Regions from separate parts of the Streptomyces sp. NPDC007088 genome, predicted to be linked through region 2. Evidence: riboswitches for the same ligand, from Rfam matches in the RefSeq annotation. Region 2 holds a riboswitch; each other region holds the start of a gene.
The links. Region 2 has a riboswitch for thiamine pyrophosphate ahead of ACFYMP_RS25745 (thiamine ABC transporter substrate binding subunit). Riboswitches for the same ligand answer to the same signal wherever they lie in the genome.
Positions count from the first base shown of each region.

Region 1: linked by a shared signal. The riboswitch ahead of thiC (phosphomethylpyrimidine synthase ThiC) and the one ahead of ACFYMP_RS25745 (thiamine ABC transporter substrate binding subunit) in region 2 are both predicted to bind thiamine pyrophosphate.
Region 3: linked by a shared signal. The riboswitch ahead of ACFYMP_RS20325 (purine-cytosine permease family protein) and the one ahead of ACFYMP_RS25745 (thiamine ABC transporter substrate binding subunit) in region 2 are both predicted to bind thiamine pyrophosphate.

Region 1 is NZ_JBIAFO010000016.1:40,170-47,879, forward strand. Features, by position in the region: gene ACFYMP_RS23530 (metallophosphoesterase) at 1-589, shown strand, start outside; gene ACFYMP_RS23535 (hypothetical protein) at 793-1,665, shown strand; gene thiC (phosphomethylpyrimidine synthase ThiC) at 2,134-3,972, opposite strand; TPP riboswitch at 3,965-4,113, opposite strand; gene ACFYMP_RS23545 (YibE/F family protein) at 4,186-5,589, shown strand; gene ACFYMP_RS23550 (SsgA family sporulation/cell division regulator) at 5,756-6,211, opposite strand; gene ACFYMP_RS23555 (DUF5326 family protein) at 7,086-7,304, opposite strand; gene ACFYMP_RS23560 (cupin domain-containing protein) at 7,525-7,710, opposite strand, start outside.
Region 2 is NZ_JBIAFO010000019.1:51,184-58,893, reverse strand. Features, by position in the region: gene ACFYMP_RS25750 (ABC transporter permease) at 267-2,096, opposite strand; gene ACFYMP_RS25745 (thiamine ABC transporter substrate binding subunit) at 2,330-3,418, opposite strand; TPP riboswitch at 3,501-3,628, opposite strand; gene rlmN (23S rRNA (adenine(2503)-C(2))-methyltransferase RlmN) at 3,731-4,843, opposite strand; gene ACFYMP_RS25735 (phosphatidate cytidylyltransferase) at 5,019-6,161, opposite strand; gene frr (ribosome recycling factor) at 6,161-6,718, opposite strand; gene pyrH (UMP kinase) at 6,911-7,684, opposite strand.
Region 3 is NZ_JBIAFO010000012.1:69,790-77,499, forward strand. Features, by position in the region: gene ACFYMP_RS20315 (M4 family metallopeptidase) at 1-1,684, shown strand, start outside; gene ACFYMP_RS20320 (glutamate--cysteine ligase) at 1,850-2,950, opposite strand; TPP riboswitch at 3,448-3,542, shown strand; gene ACFYMP_RS20325 (purine-cytosine permease family protein) at 3,534-4,955, shown strand; gene thiM (hydroxyethylthiazole kinase) at 4,986-5,798, shown strand; gene thiE (thiamine phosphate synthase) at 5,795-6,499, shown strand; gene ACFYMP_RS20340 (RidA family protein) at 6,632-7,042, shown strand; gene ACFYMP_RS20345 (alkene reductase) at 7,082-7,710, opposite strand, start outside.

The DNA of each region.
Region 1 (7,710 bases), on a different contig from region 2:
CATGGGCAACCACGAACTCCTGCTCCTGGGGGCCAAGCGCTTCGGCGACACTCCGGTCAACTCAGGCGCGGGCACCGCCACTTTCCAGGCGGCCTGGCTGCTCAACGGCGGGCAGAAGTCCGACATGGACAGGCTCCAGGATGTCCATCTTCAGTGGATGTCCCGGCTGGACGCCATCGTCGAGGAGGACTCCCACCTCCTGGTGCACTCCGACACCACGGCCTACCTCGACTACGGCGACACGATCGAAGCGGTCAACGACACGATCCACGAGATCATCAACCGCAACGACGCCGACGAGTGCTGGGACGTCTTCCGGAAGTTCACCAAACGCTTCGCCTTCCGCGACCAGTCGGGTCCCGAGGCGGTGCGCGAACTGCTGAGCGTCTTCGGCGGCAACCGCATCGTGCACGGTCACAGCCCGATCCCCTACCTGCTCGGTGACGTCGGCTCCGAGGACGGCGAGGACAGCGCCGGACCCGTCGTCGACGGCCCGCACATCTATGCCGACCGACTCGCCGTCGCCATGGACGGTGGCGTGACCATGGCCGGAAAACTGCTCGTCCACCGCGTTCCCTTCCCCGCCTGAACCAGATCCGCTCGCCGTTCGGGCGGTCCCGCCCCCTTGGCATGAACGGCTGTCACCATTCACCGCAGGTCAATTTCCAGAAACACCCTGTTACGACGCGCCGTGCCCGGCCTACCATCGCCTTATCCGTAGGCTTTCCTCCGCTTCCGCCCCACTGCCCGCACCCAGGCGGGCGTCCCGCCGGCCCTACGGAGCATCGGGGGATGCACATGACCAGCGCTCCGCATCTGCTGAACGAGGACCGCCCCGAATTCGAGCGCGTCCTGGACGAGGCAATCCGTACGGCCGCCTCCCACCCGGAAACCGCCCGGGTCGCACAGCGATTCAACCCTGCCCAACTGCGCACCCTCGCGACGGGTGCGACGGCCTTCATCGCGGGGGCGGCGGCGGCCGAATACCAGCACTACGTCCACGCGCGGGAACGGTCCCGCGAACCCGCGCGCGTCAGCGCCGCCCCCCGGCCCGAGGAGGGCGAGGGGGCACCGAACGGCATCGCCGCCGCGCTCAGCGAGGTGACGGAGTCCTCGGGTGCCGGAGCGACAGCGGTGGTGGCCGTGCTCGCCCCGCTCCTGGCCGCGATCGCCGCCGTCATCTTCCTTCTCGTCGGCTATCTGCTGAAGCTCCTGGACCCCGAACCCGCCATCGCGAGTGGGCTGCTCACCGCCGGGTGGGTCTTCGCTGTCCTCGCCGCATTCGGCATCCTGATCGCCGGCGCCGCCCTCCTGCTCACCGCCCTGCGCAACAACTCCCCCACGCACTCCTCCGCGGAGGGGGGCTTCGCAGGGGAGACAGCCGAGCTCGCCGCCGCACGCGCGGCCTGGCATCGAGCGCTCCTGGAGAAGGGCATTCTGCCGTTCTTCCGGGATCTCGACGACGCTCCGCGCACGGAAGCGGGGAACGTTGCCGCTCAGCCCGGCCCGAACCTGCCCTCTCAGCAGCGCATGCCCCGCCTCGGTTATCACCGGCCAGGTTTCAGCGGCCCGGAAGCGGACGGCGAGTCCGGGACCCGCCCCCGCTACTCCAGCCCCGATTTCAGCAGCCCCGACTACGGCGGGCCGGATCACCGTCCGGAGTAACTGACCTTCCGGCAGGCAGCTGACGGGCCCACGTCGGTGAAACCGCGCGTGCCGATGCCGGTGTGCCCCCCATGAACGAGAGACCCACCGGCACCGGGAGACGTACGCCACCGGAACGGTCCGATGTTTCACGTGAAACCAGCGTCAGCCGGATGTTTCACGTGAAACCACCCCATCAGCCAGGTGTTTCACGTGGAACAACTCCTCAGTGGTGTTTCACGTGAAACACCTCCTCGTGCTTCACGTGAAACACCTCCTCGTGCCTTCCACCAACCGGACCAGTGGAGACACGGGCCCATCCCGGGTGAGTCCTGACCGAGAAGCGGGGCCGGCATCGAGGGCGAGGCAGCGCCCCACCGTGGTCCCAGGCACGAGGACACGTCAACGCGTCGGGGAGTACAGCAGCGCCGGTGCCCAGAACCCGCGATCGTCAGTCGCGGCGGCAGGAGCCCTGACCGGCTCACGCCCCTACTCCGCCAGCGGCAAGTAGACGCGGCTCCCCAAAGCGGCGAACTCGCGTGACTTCTCCAACATCCCCGCGTCGATCTCGTCCTGACTCAACTCCGCCCGCGTGGAACCCGCTTCGAGGAGGTCCGGGGCGAACTGCTCGGTGATGTCGTGGCTGATCTTCATCGAGCAGAACTTCGGCCCGCACATGGAGCAGAAGTGCGCGGTCTTGGCCGGTTCGGCCGGGAGTGTCTCGTCGTGGTACTCGCGGGCGGTGTCCGGATCGAGGGCCAGGTTGAACTGGTCCTCCCAGCGGAACTCGAAGCGCGCCTCCGACAGGGCGTCGTCCCAGTCCTGGGCCCCGGGATGTCCCTTGGCCACATCGGCGGCGTGGGCGGCGATCTTGTAGGTGATCACCCCGGTCTTCACGTCGTCCCGGTTGGGCAGGCCGAGATGTTCCTTGGGGGTCACGTAGCAGAGCATGGCGGTACCCCACCAGCCGATCATCGCCGCGCCGATACCCGAGGTGATGTGGTCGTAGGCGGGGGCGATGTCCGTGGTCAACGGGCCGAGCGTGTAGAACGGCGCCTCCTCGCAGATCTCCTGCTGGAGGTCGATGTTTTCCTTGATCTTGTGCATCGGCACGTGTCCTGGGCCCTCGATCATCGTCTGGACGCCGTGCCGACGAGCGACCGCGTTCAGCTCACCGAGCGTCCGCAACTCCGCGAACTGAGCCTCGTCGTTGGCGTCCGCGATCGAGCCGGGCCGCAACCCGTCCCCGAGCGAGTACGTCACGTCGTAGGCCGCGAGGATCTCGCACAGCTCCTCGAAGTGCTCGTAGAGAAAGGACTCCTGGTGATGGGCGAGGCACCAGGCGGCCATGATCGAGCCGCCCCGCGAGACGATGCCGGTCTTGCGCCGGGCCGTGAGCGGGACGTAGGGCAGCCGGACACCGGCGTGCACCGTCATGTAGTCCACGCCCTGCTCGGCCTGCTCGATCACCGTGTCCTTGTAGATCTCCCAGCTCAGCTCCTCGGCCTTGCCGTCGACCTTCTCCAGCGCCTGGTAGAGCGGCACCGTGCCGATGGGGACCGGCGAGTTGCGCAGCACCCACTCCCTCGTGGTGTGGATGTTGCGTCCGGTGGAGAGATCCATGACGGTGTCGGCTCCCCAACGGGTCGCCCAGGTCATCTTCTCCACCTCCTCCTCGATCGAGGAGGTCACCGCGGAGTTGCCGATGTTGGCGTTGACCTTCACGAGGAACCGCTTGCCGATGATCATCGGCTCGATCTCGGGGTGGTTGACGTTCGCGGGTAGCACCGCGCGCCCTGCGGCCAGTTCCGCCCGGACGATCTCGGGTTCGAGGTTCTCGCGCAGCGCGACGAACTCCATCTCCGGGGTGATCTCCCCCCGCCTGGCGTAGGCGAGTTGCGTGACGGCGCGTCCGTCCCTGCTCCGGCGCGGCTGCCGGGGGCGCCCGGGAAAGACCGCGTCGAGGTTGCGGAGCCCGCCCCGGGGCGAGGTGTGCTTGAGTCCGTCGTCCTCCGGCCGCACGGGCCGGCCCGCGTACGTCTCGGTGTCGCCGCGGCCCGCGATCCAGTTCTCCCTGAGCGGTGCGAGCCCACGGCGTACGTCGGTCCTCTCGGCCGGGTCGGTGTACGGGCCGGAGGTGTCGTACAAGGTCACTACACGGCCGTTGGTCAGGTGCACGGCCCGCACCGGCACCCGCAGGCCGGGGCGTGAGCCCTCGACGTACGCCTTGTGCCAGCCGATGGTGCGTTCCTCCTGCGGGGACAGCGGCTGCTCGCTCGCCGTCCTCTCCTCCGCGGAGGCAGGGGTGTGCGCGTCCGATGTGGTCATGAGACCTACTCCCTACGCCGGCATTACCCGGTAACAGGTTCGGCGGTCGACGCAGCCTTCCCGTACTTCTCGCCGAGGTCTCGGCCGTACGGAGTTCAGCGCCCTCTCAGCCCGGTGCTCCGAGCTCCCGCGTGTACGTATCGTGGCCTCACGCTAACGCCATCCCGGGCGCGCTGAACAGAGGGCGTGTGCCGTTCTTGCGATGATCGGGCGGTGACGACACCACCCCCTACGGATCTCGGCCACGGTTCCGCCCACGGCCACAGCCACCAGCACGGCCCGGCCACACCTGGCTCAAGGAGACTGCGTACGGTCATCGCCGCCGTGCTCGTACCGTTCACCGCCGCCGTCGTCGTGGGACTCGTGACGCTGTGGCCCGGCGAGCCGCCCGAGCACGGGCGTTCAGGCGTGGGTTTCGACCGGCAGACCGTGGCCGGCAAGGTCGTCGCGGTTACGCACGTCGGATGCAAGGACGGAACCGCGTCGAACGGCGTGGCGGGCTCGGCGACCGGGGCGGCGGAGCCCCGGGGAGACGCGCCGGGGGCGGTACCGGGCAACGGCGGACACGCCGACGGAGTCTGTGAACAGGCGAAAATCGAGGTCACCGAGGGCAAGGACCGCGGGCGGACCTTCAACGAACTGGTCCAGCCCGATTCCCCGCGTCAGCTGCGCGCGGGTCAGGAAGTCGTCCTGGCCTACGCGCCGGACGCGCCCCGGGAACTCCAGTACTCCGTCACCGATGTCGGCCGAAAGCTGCCGATGCTGCTGCTTGCCGGGATCTTCGCGCTGGCGGTCGTCGTCGTCGGCCGGTTGCGGGGGCTCATGGCGCTCGTGGCACTCGCCGTGAGCTTCCTCGTGCTCACCTTCTTCATCCTGCCCGCGGTGTTGCAGGGCTCGAATCCTCTGGTGGTGGCGGTCGTGGGGGCGAGTGCCATCATGTTGCTCGCGCTCTACCTCTGCCACGGGCTGACGGCCCGCACCTCGGTGGCCGTCCTCGGCACCCTGGTGTCACTGCTGCTCATCGGCCTGCTCGGCTCGCTCTTCATCGGGTGGGCGGCGCTGACCGGCAACACCGACGACAACACCGGACTCGTCCACGGTCTCTATCCCGGGATCGACATGAGCGGGCTCCTGCTGGCCGGGGTCATCATCGGTTCACTCGGAGTGCTCGACGACGTGACGGTCACGCAGACCTCGGCCGTATGGGAGCTTCGGCAGGCCGACCCGGCGATAAGCCGTCGCGCTCTGTACCGCGCCGGCATCCGGATCGGGCGGGACCACATCGCCTCGGTGGTCAACACGCTGGTGCTGGCGTACGCGGGGGCTTCCCTGCCGCTGCTCCTGCTGTTCTCGCTGGCGCGGAGCGACGTCGGCACGGTCGCGGGCAGCGAACTGGTGGCCGAGGAGATCGTCCGGACCCTGGTGGGTTCCATCGGCCTGGTGGCCTCCGTGCCGGTCACCACGGCACTGGCCACGCTCGTCGTGTCGGCCGACCGCCCCGGCTCGAAGCCCGAGGACGTCCCGACACCCCCGCCTCTAGCGGCGGTGCCCGGCCCGGACCGCGGCCCACTGCGTGGCGCGGTGCTTGGCGGCGGAGGCCGACGCCGCAAACGCTGAGACGGCCGACGGGAACCCGCGCGCACTGCTCACCTCGGGTACCGGTGTCCCACCCGGCAGCGGGGCCGCAGAAGACCGAGTCCGATGCGGCCCTGGCGACTTGGCGACCTCCAGGGCCCACCCGGCTCTCTCCGGGTCCCCCGAGGTCCGTCGCCGCCCTCCGGAATCAGCCCGCGCTCTGTTCCTCGGCGAGGATCCGGTGCAGGGCGTCGTCCAGGTGACTCTCGAAATCCGCCGAGGCACGCTCCTCGCCCAGCGGAACGAGCCGGTCCGTGCGGTCGAGGAACGCGACGATGGGCGCCATACTCACCCGGAACAGCGCGTGATCGGCTCCGACCTGCAACCGGATGTGCATGTCGGCCGGCGGCTCCGCGTCCATCAACGGGTCGAGCTCGACGGGGGCGACACGCACGTCGCCGTCTCCGCACGGCTCCTCGATACCGTCGCTGAGCAGATCCCTCCCGAAGGTCCAGGAGACCGGAGCGTCCCCCGGGAGATGGAACGTCAGCCGGACGGCGTACGGATCGTCGGCCTCGTACCGAAGCTCGACGGGGATACGGAAGGACAGCTCCTCGGAAACGAGGAAGCTCATCATGACTTCTGCCTGTACGGACTCGCGCATCGCCAACCCCGTCGATTGCCGTCACCTGATCAGGGGCTCAGGCCCCTGACACTCCTGACACATTGCTCGGTGCACCCATCACATCACAGTGAGTGACACCACAGATACTGATTGAGGAACAAACCTGCGGGGAAAACTGTCCGCAACCTACTCGCCGAGCAGGCCGGAACTCCCGCGACCGATCACCGGTATTCCGGCTGCCCCCTGGCAGATCGCGTATGCGCCGCGCCCTAGAGGGGCCGCACGTTCACTCCTTTGCCCCAGCGGGCCGCCGGAGCACCGGAAAAGACCACCGCGTCGGCGGCGGCCCGAACATCGCGGAGCGTGACGCCTGGAACGGACGACGAGCCCCTCGGGGCGCCGTCCGGGAACGGTGCGCGCCACGAAGGGCTCGAAGAGGGCACCCGAACCGGAGAGTTCGGCGAAGGTGCGGTCAACCGTGGCCAAGGGTCACTTCCAGGGCGCGAGTACAGCCTCCCCCGCCATGGGCCGAGGAGGCACAGGAAGCGGCTGCGGAGTCGGGCCCCACGCCGGTGTCCGGACTGTAGCCTCTGGCGCTGTCGGATGGTGGCGGAGCGAGGAAACTTCCCCCGGGTGGGCGAACGGGGCCCCGTGGGCGGGCGCACGGAGCGCCGTCTTCTCGCCCTCTCGGGACGCGGTAGGCACGACTGGCGGGCAGGGCCTCGTGGCGGGGTCGGTCCGGGCGCGGTCGCGGGACCCCGCCGGGGAGCCGGGACCGGTCCCCGGGCGTGCGTGGAGTGGAGTCCCGGGCGCCGGGCGGGCCCGGTCGCGGCCGCCGAGGTGGCGCGTCCCGCGCGGCCGCGCGTCGGACCGCCCGGCCGTGACCCGGTCCGGGCCGCCCTGCCGGACCGGGTCAGTAACGGCCGGAGGAAGAACCCGCGTCCTTGAACTTGCGTACGACGTAGATCAACACGCCCACCACCGCCACGAAGACCAGCACCTTGAACAGCAGTCCGATCACGAAGCTGAGGATCGAGGTGATCAGGCCACCGAAGATCACCAGGGCGACCACGGGCACGGCCACCCACTTCACCCACCACGGCATACCCGTGAATATCTCCCGAACCGCCATCGCCCCTACCTCGTCTCCCCGAAACCCCGGTGCCCGCCCGTCCGTCGCTGTCGGCCGGGTCTGTCGGCTGTCGTCCGTCTGCTGTCGTCCGTCTGCTGTCGTCCGTCTGCTGTCGATGCTAGAGCGCCGCCCCTCCCGGGCGGGCGTCTCGCACCCCTGGCTCGTCCCTGAACAATCCCTTAGGGGACTGCCGTCGAGCCGACCGGCCGTTCGGAGGAGATCAGCCCTCCGGAGGCGAGAAGACGACCAGTACGCGCAGGTCCTCGCTGATGTGGTGGAACCGGTGGGGGGTGCCGGCCGGCACGAAGACCACGCTGCCGCGCGCGACCTCCGTCGTCTCCGCGCCCACGGTGATGGCGGCCCGGCCGCTCACCACGAAGTACACCTCGTCCTGGCGGTGCGGCTG
Region 2 (7,710 bases):
ACCGTCTGCGCCCCGCCTACCGCTGGCGCCGTCCGGACCGTGCGCTCCGTCCGCGCCGTGCGCTCCGTCCAGTCCGCGCGCGCCCCGTGCACCGTCCGCGCCGTTCAGGCCGCTCACCTTCCCTGCACCTTCCGTGCGAGGCACGGCCGGACGAGCCGCCCGCCCCGTTCCGTGCCCCGCGGCACCCTTGTACCGGGCGAAGGACGCCGCCTCCTGTGCTGCGCCGTGTGCGGGCGCCATGGTGCACCGCGCCGTATTCCGGTCCGTCATGACTGCTCCTTCGCGTCACCTGTGGGGTTGGCGGGGCCTCCGGCGTACGGGGCGGAAACGCGGCCCCGTGCCGCCGCTGCCTCGTCGCCCTCCACCGCAGCCCCGTTCCCACCCCTCCGAGTGCGCCGACGGTGCTCCGTAGAGGTGGCATCGGCATCGGCATCGGCATCGGCATCGGCCGGGGCGTAGGTGCCGGGCTCAGCGGCGAGGCCGCGCGGCCTGATCCGTTCGAGTACCAGCAGGGACACCGCGCAGACGGCCATCAGCACCGTCGAGAGCGCCATGGCCTGACCGTAGTTGGTGTCGCCCGCCCGCCCGAGCAGCCGGGAGACCGCGACCGGCAACGTGGGAGCGTCGGGCCGGGCGATGAACACCGTCGCGCCGAACTCACCGAGAGACACGGCGAAGGCGAAGCCCGCGGCGACAAGCAGAGCCCGGCGCACCATGGGCAGGTCCACCTCTCGCCACACTCGCCAGGGCGAGGCCCCGAGTACGGCCGCCGCCTCGCGCAGACGCTGGTCCACTGCGCGAAGCACCGGCACCATCGTCCGCACCACGAACGGGACGCCGACGAGCGCCTGCGCCAACGGCACCAGGAACCACGAGGCGCGTAGGTCCAGCGGAGGCTTGTCGAGCGAGATCAAGAACCCGAATCCGACGGTCACTGCCGAGACGCCGAGCGGCAGCATGAGCAACCCGTCGAATCCGCGCACCAGGGCGTCGACGAGAGAGTTGCTCCTCCCGCGGGTCGGGCGGCTCAGCGCGGCAGCCGCCAGCCCGCCCACAACCAAAGCGATCAGCGTCGCCACGGCGGCGTAGCGCAGCGAGTTGCCGACCGCCGCGAGGGGGGCCACCAGGAAGAGTCCGCCGTCCGACGAGGCCAGCGCACGAAAGTAGCCGAGGCCGAAACCCTCCGGACCGTCGAAGGCTCGTCGGACCAGGACCGCCAGGGGCAGAACGAGGAGGAGGGCGACGGAGGCCAGTACCCCTCCCAGGAGCGCCCATTGCGCCGTGCCCCGGGGGCGCCGCGTGCCAGTGGCGGCGTCGACAAGCTTCAGGCTGCTCTCGGTGCGCCGGACGGTCCACGCGTGGGCCACCAGAATGGCTACGACGGCGGCGAACTGGACAAGCGTCAGCACGGCGGCGGTGGGCAGGTCCAGTAGCTGCGCCGTCTGCCGGTAGATCTCCACTTCCAGGGTCGAGTACGCCGGCCCGCCCAGGATCTGGACGATTCCGAACGAGGTGAAGGTGAACAGGAAGACCATGAGAGCCGCCGCGGCCACGACCGGAGCGAGAGCCGGCAGGGTCACGGTGCGGAACGCCGCCCAGCGCGAAGCGCCGAGGGTACGTGCCGCCTCCTCCTGCCTCGGATCCAGTTGCGCCCAAAGCCCCCCTACGGTGCGCACGACCACGGCGTAGTTGAAGAAGACGTGCGCCAGGAGGATCGCCCAGACCGTGGTGTCCAGCCTGATCCCCCACAGTTCGTCGGTGAGACCGCCCCGCCCGAGGAGCGCGAGGAAGGCCGTGCCGACGACGACGGTGGGCAGCACGAAGGGGACGGTCACCACCGCTCTCAGCAACTCCTTGCCAGGGAACTCGAAGCGGGCGAAGACGTAGGCACCGGGCAGCGCCACCACCAGGGTCAGCGCCGTCGACGCCAAGGCCTGCCAGGTCGTGAACCACAGGACGTCCTGGACATCGCTCTGCCCCAGCACGCCGAAGATCTTCCCGACCTGCCATCCCGCAGGGGTCTTCAGACCACGGCCGACGATGGCTGCCACCGGATAGGCGAAGAACAGCGCGAAGAACGCGACGGGTACGGCCATCAGCCCGAGCCGCGCCGCGGCGTCGCGAAGACGGGCACGCCGCACCTCGACGCCGCCCGGACGCTGCCGCCGAGACGGGGCCCCCGACGGCGCCCGACCGTACGGCGACGGGGCCCCGGACGAGGCGGGTGACGGCGTGGGCGGAATGGCCTGCTGCCCGGACTCGGAGCCGGGCTCCGCACCGTCTGAGCGCGCCGCGTCCGCCTCCGTACGTCCGGAACCCGCCCAGCCCGTCACTTGACGACGAGTGAGGTCCACGACTTGATCCACGCCTCACGGTGTTCGGCGATCTTCTCGGGCGCGACGGTGTGAGCGTCCTGCGCCGTCCCGTCGTACTTGGAGAACAACTCCGGCAGTTCGGTGCCCGCCACCACGGGGTTCACGAACATCGTGAGCGGCATGTCCGCCTGGAACTTGTCACTGATCAGGAAGTCGATCAGGGCCTTGCCGCCCTTCTCGTTCGCCGCGCCGTCGAGGAGCCCCGCGAACTCGATCTGCCGGAAGCAGGTCCCCGACGCGACGCCGGTGGGGGCGTGCTTCGGCCGGGGGTCTGCGTACAGCACCTCTACGGGCGGGCTGGAGGCGTAGGAGACGACCAGAGGACGATCGCCACCGGCCTTCCTGCCTCCGGCGGAACCGGAGAACTCCTCGTTGTACGCCTGCTCCCAGCTGTCGACGACCTTGACACCGTTCGACTTCAGCTTGCGCCAGTACCCCTGCCATCCGTCGTCGCCGTACTGCGACGCCGTACCGAGCAGGAAACCGAGGCCCGGCGAGGACGTCGCGGCGTTCTCGGTGACCAGGAGGTTCTTGTACTGCGGCTTCGCGAGGTCGGCGAAGCCACGGGGCGGGGCGAGCTTCTTTTGCGCGAAGTACTTCTTGTCGTAGTTCACGCAGATGTCTCCGGTGTCTACCGGCGTCACGCGGTGTTTCGCCCCGTCCAGCTGGACATCGGCCCCCACCCGGGCCAGTCCCTTGGCCTCGTAGGGCTGGAAGAGCCCGTTGTCGAGGGCGCGGGAGAGCAGCGTGTTGTCGACGCCGAAGAAGACGTCGCCCTGCGGGTTGCCCTTGGTGAGCACCGCCTGGTTCACGGCCTGGCCGGCGTCGCCGCTCTTGAGGACCTTCACCTTGTAGCCGGTCTTCTGCTGGAAGGCCTTGAGGACGCTCTTGGACGCGGCGAAGGAGTCGTGCGTGACCAGCGTGACGGTCTTGTCCTTCGCCTTGCCGTCGCCGCTTGACCCGTCCGAGCCGCAGCCGGCGAGGGCAAGGGCGCCGAGCCCCGTGGCCGCGATGCCCGCGGCGATCCTCTTCGTGATCGTGATGCGCACTGGATTCCTCCTGGATGGCCAGGAGAAGACGCGGCCATGCCCGCCTTCCGTCCGGAAGGCGGGCATGGCGCAACAGCATGAGTGATGACCGAACTTCCTACCCGGAATGACCCGGGCGAGGTTCAGAGGGTCTGCGACCTGGACGCCCCGTGACGGGACGTGGTGCCGCACTCTCAGCGCTGTGGCGCTCCCCTGTCGGAATGTGTGAAGTTGTCTCCGTGTCGTACTCACGGTGCCGCTCGGGCGGCCGAGTACGGAACGAATGTACGCGGACACCCTACCTCTGAGGGAGTGCGGAGCCTCAGGTCACCGCTCGGCGGCCGCGAGCTGACCGCACGCCCCGTCGATCTCCTGCCCCCTCGTGTCGCGCACCGTCACGGGCACGCCGTGGGCGGCGATGGCCTCCACGAAGGCTCGCTCGTCCTCGGGGCGCGAGGCCGTCCACTTGGAACCCGGTGTGGGGTTGAGCGGGATCAGGTTGACGTGGACGCGCTTGTTCTTGAGGAGACGGCCCAGGAGGTCCCCGCGCCACGCCTGATCGTTGATGTCGCGGATGAGCGCGTACTCGATGGACACTCGCCGACCGGACTTCTCCGCGTACTCCCACGCGGCGTCCAGCACCTCCCGCACCTTCCAGCGCGTGTTGACGGGGACGAGAGTGTCGCGCAGCTCGTCGTCGGGGGCGTGCAGCGACACGGCGAGCCGGCACTTGAAGCCCTCGTCGGCGAACCGGTGCATGGCCGGGACGAGGCCCACAGTGGACACGGTGATGCCCCGCTGCGACAGCCCGAGGCCGTCGGGCTCCGGGTCGGTGAGACGGCGGATGGCGCCGACCACACGGTTGTAGTTGGCTAGCGGCTCGCCCATCCCCATGAAGACGATGTTCGACAGGCGGGCGACGCCCCCGGGGATCTCTCCGTCACGCAGGGCGCGCATGCCGTCGACGATCTGGTGGACGATCTCGGCGGTCGAGAGGTTGCGGTCGAGACCGGCCTGCCCCGTCGCGCAGAACGGGCAGTTCATGCCGCAGCCGGCCTGCGAGGAGATGCACATGGTGACGCGGTCGGGGTACCGCATCAGCACTGACTCCACCAGAGTCCCGTCGAAGAGCTTCCACAGCGTCTTGCGCGTGGTGTCGTCGTCGCAGGAAATGTGCCGGACGACCGACATCAGTTCCGGCAGCAGCGCTTCCTGGAGCTTTCCCCGCGCGGCGGCCGGGATGTCCGTCCACTGCTGCGGGTCGTGGGCGTAGCGGGCGAAGTAGTGCTGGGAGAGCTGCTTCGCGCGGAACGGCTTCTCGCCGATGTCGGCGACCGCCTCCTTGCGCTGCGCGGGGGTGAGGTCGGCCAGGTGACGGGGCGGCTTCTTGGCTCCGCGCGGCGCGACGAAGGTGAGCTCTCCCGGGACGGGCGGGGCCATGGGCGGAAACTCCTCAGTGCGGCGCACTGCACGCCGTGAAGGGTGCCGGACGCCTCGGGGACGGGGGACGAGGCAGCAGGCCGCCCCCCCGTACGGGGGGGCGGCCCCGGGCCGCGAACACGAAAAAGGGCCCACCACAGGAATGGCGGACCCTTTCAGCGTAACGCGCGCCCCGTCACCCCGAGCCGACGAAGAGGACCAGCAGCAGCCACACCACGGGAGCGGTGGGGAGCAACGAGTCGAGCCGGTCCATGATGCCGCCGTGGCCCGGCAGCAGCGTGCCCATGTCCTTGATCCCGAGATCCCGCTTGATCATGGACTCGCCCAGGTCACCGAGGGTGGCGCTGGCGGCAACGGCGAGACCGAGCAGGAGTCCCTGCCACCACGCCCCGTCGTCGATCATGAACTGCATGCCCAGGGCACCCGCGACCATGGCGAAGGTCACGGCGCCGACCAGCCCCTCCCGCGTCTTGCCGGGGCTGATACGGGGCGCGAGCTTATGGCTGCCGAAGCGCCATCCGACCGCGTAGGCGCCGGTGTCGCTGACCACGGTCAGAATGAGGAACAGCAGCACCCGCCAGGCGCCGTCGTCCGCCCGGAGCATCAAGGCCACGAAGGTCGCCAGGAACGGCACGTAGAACGCGGCGAACACACCGGCCGTGACATCCCTGAGGTAGCCCTCCGGGGGCTGCGTCATACGCCAGACGAGGACGGCGAGCGCCGTCAGCGCCACCGCCACCCACGCGCCCTCGGGGCCCCGTGCGTAGCCGGCGATGACCATGGCCGCCCCGCCCAGAGCCAGCGGGATCAGCGGAGCCTTGATGCCCTTGCGCTCCGACAGCCGCGAGGTGAGCTCCCAGACACCGACCACGACGGCCACCGCTATGACACCGACGAACACGGCCTTGACGATGAACAACGAGGCGACGACAACCACGCCGAGACCGAGACCGACCCCTATGGCCGCGCCCAGGTCACGACCCGCGCTCTTCTTCTGCGGCGTGGGCTGCCCCGCGGGAGCGGACGCCGGGTCCGGTCCACGGTGCGACGGGGGTCCGGGCTCACTCTCCATGGGCTCCTGCGGCAGTTCGTCGCGGAACAGGGGACCCCTCAGCCGAGCGGTCCCCCGGTCGTCATCCTGATCTCCGCCGCTCGCGGGTAGGTCAGGCACGATGGGCATGGGCCGAGTCTCTTGGACGTCCTGCCCTTCGTACACGGGACCCGCCGAGGCGACCCCCTGGACAGGCCCCTGTCCGGGGGTGGGCCACGGCTCGCCGTATCCGGTGCGGGACGGCGCGCCCCAGGAAGAGTCGTTCATCAGACCTCGAGCAGCTCGGATTCCTTGTGCTTGAGCAGCTCGTCCACCTGCGCGACGTACTTCGCGGTGGTGTCGTCGAGCTCCTTCTCCGCGCGACGGACCTCGTCCTCGCCCGTCTCCTTGTCCTTGACCAGCTTGTCGAGCGCGTCCTTCGCCTTGCGGCGTACGGCGCGGATCGAGACCTTCGCGTCCTCGCCCTTGGTGCGGGCGACCTTGATGTACTCCTTGCGGCGTTCCTCGGTGAGCTCCGGGAAGACCACTCGGATGATATTGCCGTCGTTGCTCGGGTTGACGCCGAGGTCGGAGTCCCGGATGGCCTGCTCGACGTTGCGCAGAGCGCTCTTGTCGAACGGGGTCACGATCGCCATGCGCGGCTCCGGTACCGAGAACGACGCGAGCTGATTGATCGGCGTCATGGCCCCGTAGTAGTCGGCCACGATCTTGTTGAACATCGCCGGGTGTGCGCGGCCGGTACGGATGGCGGCCAAGTCTTCCTTGGCGACCACAACGGCCTTCTCCATCTTCTCCTCGGCTTCGAGGAGGGTCTCTTCGATCACCACTTGCTCCTGCGTGTCTTGAGTTGGCCTGACGGGGTCTTCCCGCTCCGTGATGGCGGCGGGAGTGCGCACAGGTCCGGCTGCGTCGCGTCTCTTCTGTACTGAACGGTGTCCGAGCGGCAGGGCTTTGTCCATCCCTGCCGACGACGACGGCGCTCCGTGGTGCCCGTGGGCTCACGGAGCGCTCCGGGCTCAGGCCCGGGTGCCCTGATCGCTTACGAGCGTGCCGATCTTCTCACCCTTGACGGCTCGCGCGATATTGCCCGCGGCGAGCAGTTCGAAGACGAGGATGGGCAGCCGGTTGTCGCGGCACAGGGTGATGGCGGTCATGTCGGCGACCTTGAGGTCCCGGGTGATGACCTCGCCGTAGCCCAGGGCGTCGTACTTCACGGCGTCGGGGTTGGTCTTGGGGTCCGCGTCGTAGACCCCGTCCACACCGTTCTTGCCCATGAGGAGGGCTTCCGCGTGGATCTCCAGAGCACGCTGCGCGGCGGTGGTGTCGGTGGAGAAGTACGGCATTCCCATACCGGCGCCGAAGATGACCACGCGGCCCTTCTCCAAGTGGCGGATGGCGCGCAGCGGAATGTAGGGCTCGGCCACCTGTCCCATGGTGATGGCCGTCTGCACACGGGAGTCGATGCCCTCCTTCTCCAGGAAGTCCTGGAGGGCGAGGCAGTTCATGACGGTGCCGAGCATGCCCATGTAGTCGGACCGGGCCCGGTCCATCCCGCGCTGCTGCAGTTCCGCGCCCCGGAAGAAGTTGCCGCCGCCGATGACAACCGCGATCTGCGCGCCTCCGCGCACCACGGCGGCGATCTCACGCGCGATGGCGTGCACCACGTCGGGGTCGACACCCAGTCCCCCACCACCGGCGAAGGCTTCGCCGGAGAGCTTCAGCAGAAAGCGGCCGGCGCCCTTGCCGTGCTCGCTCAGGTCGGTGGAATTATCGGCCTCGGCCATGGTCATGGGTTTCTCCTCGTGATGCGCATACC
Region 3 (7,710 bases), on a different contig from region 2:
CCTCGTGGTGGCCACCTCCCCGGCCGGGAAGACGGAGGCCGTCAGCCGCGCCTCGCGTGCCCGGCTGACCGGGGTGAACACCAAGGCCGAGGTGAAGCCGGCCACCGCGCAGAAGCAGGCGCTGAGCGCCGCCGCGTCGAAGGGCGCCGAGAAGGCGGTCACCGACCAGGCCCCGCGCAAGGTCGTCTGGCTGGCCGGGGGCACCCCGACCCTGGCCTACGAGACGGTCGTCGGCGGCCTCCAGGAGGACGGCACCCCCAACGAGCTGCACGTCGTGACGGACGCCGCGACCGGCAAGAAGCTCTGGGAGTACCAGGCCATCGAGAACGGCACCGGCAACACGCAGTACAGCGGCACGGTGACGCTCACGACGACGAAGTCGGGCTCGACGTACAACCTGACGGACGCCTCGCGCGGCAACCACAAGACGTACAACCTGGCCAACAAGACCTCGGGCACCGGGACCCTGTTCTCGGGGCCGGACGACGTCTGGGGCAACGGCGTCGGCACCAACGTGGAGACCGCGGCCGCCGACGCGGCCTACGGCGCCCAGGAGACCTGGGACTTCTACAAGAACACCTTCGGGCGCAGCGGTATCCGCGGCGACGGGGTGGCCGCGTACTCGCGGGTGCACTACGGCAACAACTACGTCAACGCGTTCTGGGACGACAGCTGCTTCTGCATGACGTACGGCGACGGCGCGGGCAACGCCGCGCCGCTGACGGCCCTGGACGTGGCCGGGCACGAGATGAGCCACGGCGTCACCTCCGAGACCGCCGGGCTCAACTACAGCGGGGAGTCCGGGGGCCTGAACGAGGCCACGTCCGACATCTTCGGCACCGGCGTGGAGTTCTACTCCAACACCGCCACCGACCCGGGTGACTACCTGATCGGTGAGAAGATCAACATCAACGGCGACGGTACGCCGCTGCGCTACCAGGACAAGCCGAGCAAGGACGGCGCGTCCAAGGACTACTGGTCCTCCTCCCTCGGCGGGCTGGACGTGCACTACTCCTCCGGTCCGGCCAACCACTTCTTCTACCTGCTGTCCGAGGGCAGCGGCGCGAAGGTGGTCAACGGGGTCAGCTACAACTCGCCGACCTCCGACGGGCTCCCGGTCACCGGGATCGGCCGCGACAAGGCGCTCCAGATCTGGTACAAGGCGCTGACCACGCAGTTCACCTCGACCACCAACTACGCCTCGGCGCGCACCGGGACGCTCGCGGCGGCCTCCTCGCTCTACGGGGCGACCTCGGCCGAGTACAAGGCCGTCCAGGACGCCTGGGCGGGCATCAACGTCGGGGCCCGCTCCGGCGGTGGCGGCGGCGGCACCGGCACGGTGTTCTCCAGCACCACGAAGGTCGCGGTGCCGGACGCGGGCGCGGCGGTCACCTCCTCGATAGCGGTCACCGGACGCACCGGCAACGCTCCCTCGAACCTCAAGGTGGCGGTGGACATCTCGCACACCTACCGGGGTGACCTCGTGGTCGATCTGGTCGCGCCGAGCGGCACGAGCTACCGGCTGAAGAACTCCAGTTCCTCGGACTCGGCCGACAACGTCACCGACACGTACACCGTGAACGCCTCGGCGGTCGCGGCGAACGGCACCTGGAAGCTCAAGGTCCAGGACGTCTACTCGGGCGACAAGGGCACGATCAACGGCTGGTCACTGACCTTCCCGTAAACCCTCAGCGCGGCGAGCCCCACGAGGCCGCCCCCGCCCGCGGCGAGTGCCGCGGGCGGGGGCGGCCTCGCCGTGCGCCCGCCGGGGCGCGGACCGCCGCGCGGGAGGCGGCGGCGGGAGCCCTCGTAGCGCAGCCGGCGGCGGGAGCCGGCGCGCGTGCCCGGCTCACAGCAGGCCGAGTTCCCCGATCTCGCCCGGTTCCTTGGTGACCGCGCGCTGCCGTTCGGCGGGGCTGCCCCGGGTGAGCAGGTCCTCGGCCGTCGCCGTGACCCGCTCCCGGTCGCCCGCCGACTCCAGGGCGGCGCCCACGTGGTCGAGCAGGGCGCGCACCGCTTCGGCGGCGGGGACGGGGGTGCCGCTCACCGGGTGGACCAGCGGTCCGCCCAGGCCGTAGCGGGCGGCGGTCCACAGGGAGGCCGCCACCTCGTGGTCGGGGACCCGGGGCGCCCGCGCCCCGGCGGCGTCGGCCCGCAGGGCGGTCGTCACCAGGGCGCGGCTGAGGCCCGCCTGGAGGACGACCTCCTCGACGGTCGGCATGACGTCGGCGACCCGGATCTCCAGGGTCGGCACGTGCGAGGAGGGCCGGGCCAGCCAGTAGGCGTTGGTCGCGCGGACGGGCAGCACCCCGGTGCCGTAGAGCGTCGCGTACGTCACGTCGTAGTGCTGCGCGGACTCGAAGTAGGGCGGGATCTGGGTGGTCGGCCAGCGCGAGAGGACCATCGTGCGCCAGCTCGCGAAGCCCGTGTCGACGCCGTGTTCGTACGGCGAGTTGGCGGACAGCGCGAGCAGGACGGGCAGCCAGGGGCGCAGGTGGTTGAGCGCGGTGACGGCGGCGGAGCGGTCCGCGACGCCGACGTGGACGTGGCAACCGCAGGTCTCGGTCCCCCGGGCCAGCAACCGGTACAGGTCGGCGACGTTGCGGTAGTGCGGCGCCTCGCTCTCCGGGCGCGGCGGGGCGGGGCGCGGGGAGGTGCCGTTGGCCAGCACGCGGGCCCCGGCCTTCTCGGCGGCCTCCACGAGGCGCGCACGGGCCGCGGCGGTCTCGGCGCCCAGCGAGGCGAGATCCGCGCAGACCGGGGTGGTCGTCTCGATCATGCTGGTGAGCAGTTCGCGCTGCGGGGCGGTGGCCGCCTCGTCGGGGTGCAGCCTGCGGTGGGCGGTGAGGAGGTCGGCGGCGCCTTCGACCGGGACGAGGCTGTCCGGGTCCACGAGGAGGAACTCCTCCTCGGCCCCCAGGGTGGGCGGCGCGTCGGCCGGGGCGCTCATCGCGGGCCGCCCGGGTCGCGGTGGAGCATGAACACTTCGTCACTGATCATGCGTGGTCCTCCGGGTGGGGAGCGGGTGGACGGGCCCCGGACGTGCGGGCGCCGGGGCGGCGGGCGGTGCTGCGGTCGCTGAACGGGACGGCGGTGCGGGCGGGCGTACACGGGAACGGTGCGGGCGGGCGTACACGGGAACGGTGCGGGGCGGCGGTCTCGTGCCGGTGCCTGGGGCGGGTCCCCGTACCGCCGGGGCCTCAGGGCTTGAGGGGTGGGGGCCCAAAGGGCGCGGACGGTGCCTTCCACTGTCCTGCGCGCCGTGCGCGTGGTCGAGAGCGCATTCCGGGCGCCCCGGCGCACGGAACGCTCGCCTCCGGACACCGGGCGCACGACCGGAAACCGCGTAGCGGTGCGGGTCGGGAGCCCGGTTCCGGGTGGTCGCGACGCCCCGGCCGCCCCACCCGTCCCACCGGCGGTGGCGGGTCAGGCGTTACCCTTGCCGGCGTACCGGACACGGGGTGCCCCACTCGGGGGCTGAGATCACACCCGTCGAACCTGAACCAGCTCGTACTGGCGGAGGGATGTCTCTCATGTCGTTGCCGCACGTCTTCGACGGCTCCTCGCAACAGCACACCACCACGGAACGCTCCGTCTTCGACGGCCGGATGCCCTCGGCGCCGGGCGATCTGCGGATGGAGGCGCGCGGGATCACTCCCGTCCCCGAGTCGCACCGCTACGGCGGTCCCGGCCGGCTGTTCACCGTGTGGTTCGCGCCCAATCTGACGATGACCGGGGTGTTCACCGGCACGCTGGGCGCGGTGCTCGGACTGGACTTCGCCACGGCGCTGGCCGCCGTCGTGTTCGGCACCCTGCTCGGCGCGGTGCCGGCGGCCTGGCTCGGGACCTGGGGCAGCCGGACCGGAGCCGGTCAACTCCCCTTGTCGACACTGGCCTTCGGCAAGGCGGTCGCCCTGCCCGGGATACTCCAGTGGCTGTCCTCGGTGGCCTGGGACGCCCTGATCGGGCTGTTCGGCGGTGACGCGCTGGCGCGGCTGCTGGGCTGGCCGTTCTGGATCGGGGTGCTCGTCATGATGGCGGGCCAGGGGCTGGTCGGCGCGCTCGGGTACGAGGCGATCCACCGCCTCCAGAAGGTCATGTCCTTCGCGCTGGCGGTGGCTTTCGCGGTGCTCGCGGTGAAGCTGCTCGACGGGGCCGAACCGGTCACCACGAGCGGCGTGCACGGGCTGGACCGCTTCGGCGCGATCGTGCTCACCTCGACGGTCGCGCTGAGCCTGTCCCTGTCCTGGGCGCCGTACGCGAGCGACTTCAGCCGCTACCTTCCGCGCGAGACCTCCCGGCCGCGCATGTTCTGGTACACGCTGCTCGGAATCGGGCTGTCCTTCGTCGCGGTGCAGTCGCTCGGGCTGTGGGGTGCCTCGGTGTTCACCGACCAGACCGCGAAGGGCGTGGACGAACTGCTCGGCGGCGGCGCGCTGAGCGCTTTCGGGCTGCTCGCGGTGGCGCTCGCCGCGCTGTGCAGCAACGCGATGAACGACTACAGCGGTTCGCTCGCGCTCCAGACGGTGGGGGTGCGTGTGCCCCGCCCGTTCGCGGCGGTCCTCGCGGCGGCGCTCGGTTTCCCGCTGGTGCTGTGGATGCACGCGGCGGACACGGCGGCCCGCTTCCAGAACGTCCTGCTGTTCGTCGGGTACTGGATTCCCGGCTTCGTCGCCGTCGTGGCCGTCGACTGGCTCGTGCGGGCGCGGGAGCGCGGCGGCGCCCCGGTGGACCTGTCGGCCGAGGCGGCGCGTCCGCAACCCTGGTGGCCCGCCCCGCTGGCCTTCCTCGTGGCCTTCGCCGCCGCCGTCCCCTTCATGAACACCTCGCTGTACGTCGGCCCCGTCGCCGAGGCGCTGCACGGCGCGGACCTCGCGTACTACGTGGCCTTCCTCGTCGCCCTGCTCGCCTACGTACCGCTACGGCTGCGTTCGCGCCGCCGCGGTGGTGCGTAGCCCGGACCACCGAACGACCGGAGAGACCCCATGCCTTCCGCGAACCGCTCCGACCTGCTCCCCTTCAGCCGCGCGGCCCTCGACCGGGTACGCGCCCGGGAACCGCTCGTGCAGTGCCTGACCAACACGGTCGTCACCAACTTCACCGCCAACGCGCTGCTGGCGCTCGGCGCGGCGCCCGCGATGGTGGACATCCCGGTGGAGGCGGGGGCCTTCGCGCGGGTCGCCTCCGGGGTCCTCGTCAATCTCGGCACGGTGCACGCGGAGCAGCGCACCGCGATGACCGAGGCGGCACGGGCGGCGGGCGAGGCGGGGACGCCGTGGGTCCTGGACCCGGTCGCGATCGGCGCCCTGCCGGTGCGTACGGCGCTCGCGCACGAGTTGCTGGCCCTGGGGCCGGCCGTGGTGCGGGGCAACGCCTCGGAGATCATGGCGCTGGCCGGCGCGGGCGGCGGCGGGCGCGGCGTGGACGCGGCGCAGGACGTCGAGGCGGCGGCGGAAGCGGCCCGTGAACTGGCCCTTTCCTCGGGCGCCGTCGTCGCGGTGTCCGGGCCGGTGGACCTCGTCACCGACGGGGAGCGCACCGCCCGGGTGGCCAACGGCGACCCGCTGCTGACCCGGGTGACCGGGGGCGGCTGCGCGCTCGGCGCGGTGCTGGCCGCGTACGCGTCGGTGGACGGGGACCGTTTCGCCACGACGGTCGCGGCGGTCGCCGCGTACACGGTGGCCGCCGAGCTCGCGGTGCCCCGGTCGGCGGGGCCGGGCTCCTTCGCGGTGTCCTTCCTCGACGCCCTCGCGGGGCTGACCGGGGCGGACCTCGACCGGCGGGCGCGGCTGTCGTGACCGGGCCCGAGGAGAGCGCGGGCGCGGTGGGGCGGCCGCCGGTGGACCTCTCGGTGTACCTCGTGACGGACGCTGCGCAGTGCGCGGCGCGAGGCCGGAGCGTCGCCGCGACCGTGGCGCTCGCCGTGGCGGGCGGGGTGACGGCGGTGCAGGTCCGCGAGAAGGACGCGTCGGGGCGCGCGTTCCTCGACACGGTGCTGGAGGTCGCGGCCGTCCTGCCGGAGCGGGTCGCGCTGATCGTCAACGACCGCGTCGACGTGTTCCTCGCGGCGCGCGCGGCGGGCGCCCGGGTCACCGGCGTGCACGTCGGCCAGTCGGACCTGCCGCCGGAGTCGGTACGGGCGCTGGTGGGTGAGGACGCCGTGCTCGGACTGAGCGCGGCGACCCCGGCGCAGCTGCGGTCCGCCGCCGCGAGTCCGGCCGGCGTCGGCCATGTGGGCATCGGGGCACTGCGCGTGACCGCCACGAAGGCGGACGCCCCGCCCGCCCTCGGACACGAGGGCTTCGCCCGGCTCGTGGCACTCGGCGTACCGCCCGCCGTGGCCATCGGCGGCGTCCTCCCGGCCGATCTGCCGCCGCTGCGGGCGGCCGGAGCGGCGGGCGCGGCGGTGGTCTCGGGGATCTGCGCGGCCGCCGACCCGCGCGCCGCCGCCGAACAGTACGCGCGGGCCTGGGCGCGCGGGGCGGCCCCGGTCCGGTGACTGCACCGGGGCCCGGCCCGGCGCACCCGCGGGGCCCGGGTCTCCGGGGGAAGGCTCCGGGAACCCGCTTGTCTGCGCGGTCTCACGTAAAGCGAGTGACAGGCCGGCCCGCGTGGGGCCAGGCTGACCGGTATGACACCAAGGATCAGCCGCATCAATCCTGAGCAGTCGCACGCCACCCCCGGTTATCACCACGTCACCGTGGTGGAGAGCGGGCGCACGGCCCATCTGGCGGGCCAGTGCCCTCTGGACCTGGACGGCCGCCTGGTCGGCCCCGGAGCGCTGGACCTCCAGATCGATCAGGTGGTGGCGAACGCGCTCACCGCCCTCGCGGCGGTGAGCGCGCGGCCGGATCAGGTGGTGCGCTCGGTCGTCTACGTCCGGAGCGACAGCAGCGGGGTGCTGGGCACCGCGTGGCGCCGGCTCACCGGTTCGGCGCTGGGGCCGGCGTTCACCAGTGCCAGTACGCTCCTCGGCGTCGCCCAGCTCGGCTTCACCGGCCAGCTCGTCGAGGTGGACCTGACGGTCGCGCTGCCGGACTGAGACGAGGAGGGCGGGCCGCCCCGTACCAGCGCCCCGCCCTCAGGCGCCGTACGGGTACGCCGGATACGTCAGGTACCCGGCGTCCCCGCCCTGGTAGTAGGTGGCCTCGTCGACGGGCGCGAGCGGCAGACCGGCGCGCAGTCGCTCGACGAGGTCGGGGTTGGCGATGAAGCCGCGACCGAAGCTGATGAGGTCCGCGCCGAGACCGAGCCAGCGGTCGGCGTCCTCGCGACCCGTCTGCTTCGGCCCCATCGGCAGCACCGGGTTCATGACGAGCGTGCCCGGCCACACGTGGCGCAGCCGCGACAGCACCGCCTCGTCCGCGGTCGCCTCCAGGTGGACGTAGGCCAGGCCGAGGCGCGCCAGCTCCGTGAGGAGCGCGGTGTACACCTCGGTGACCTCGGTCTCCTCGACGCCCCAGAAGCCGCCGCCCGGCGAGAGCCGGACACCGGTGCGGTCCGCGCCGACGGCCTCGACGGTCGCGGTCACCGCCTCGACCGCGAACCGGATGCGGCCGGCCACGGAGCCGCCGTAGCGGTCGGTGCGCAGGTTCGCGTTCGAGGACAGGAACTGTGAGATCAGGTAGCCGTTGGCGCCGTGCAGCTCCACCCCGTCGAAGCCGGCCTCCACCGCGCGGCGGGCCGCCGAGGCGTAGGACTCGGCGTGCT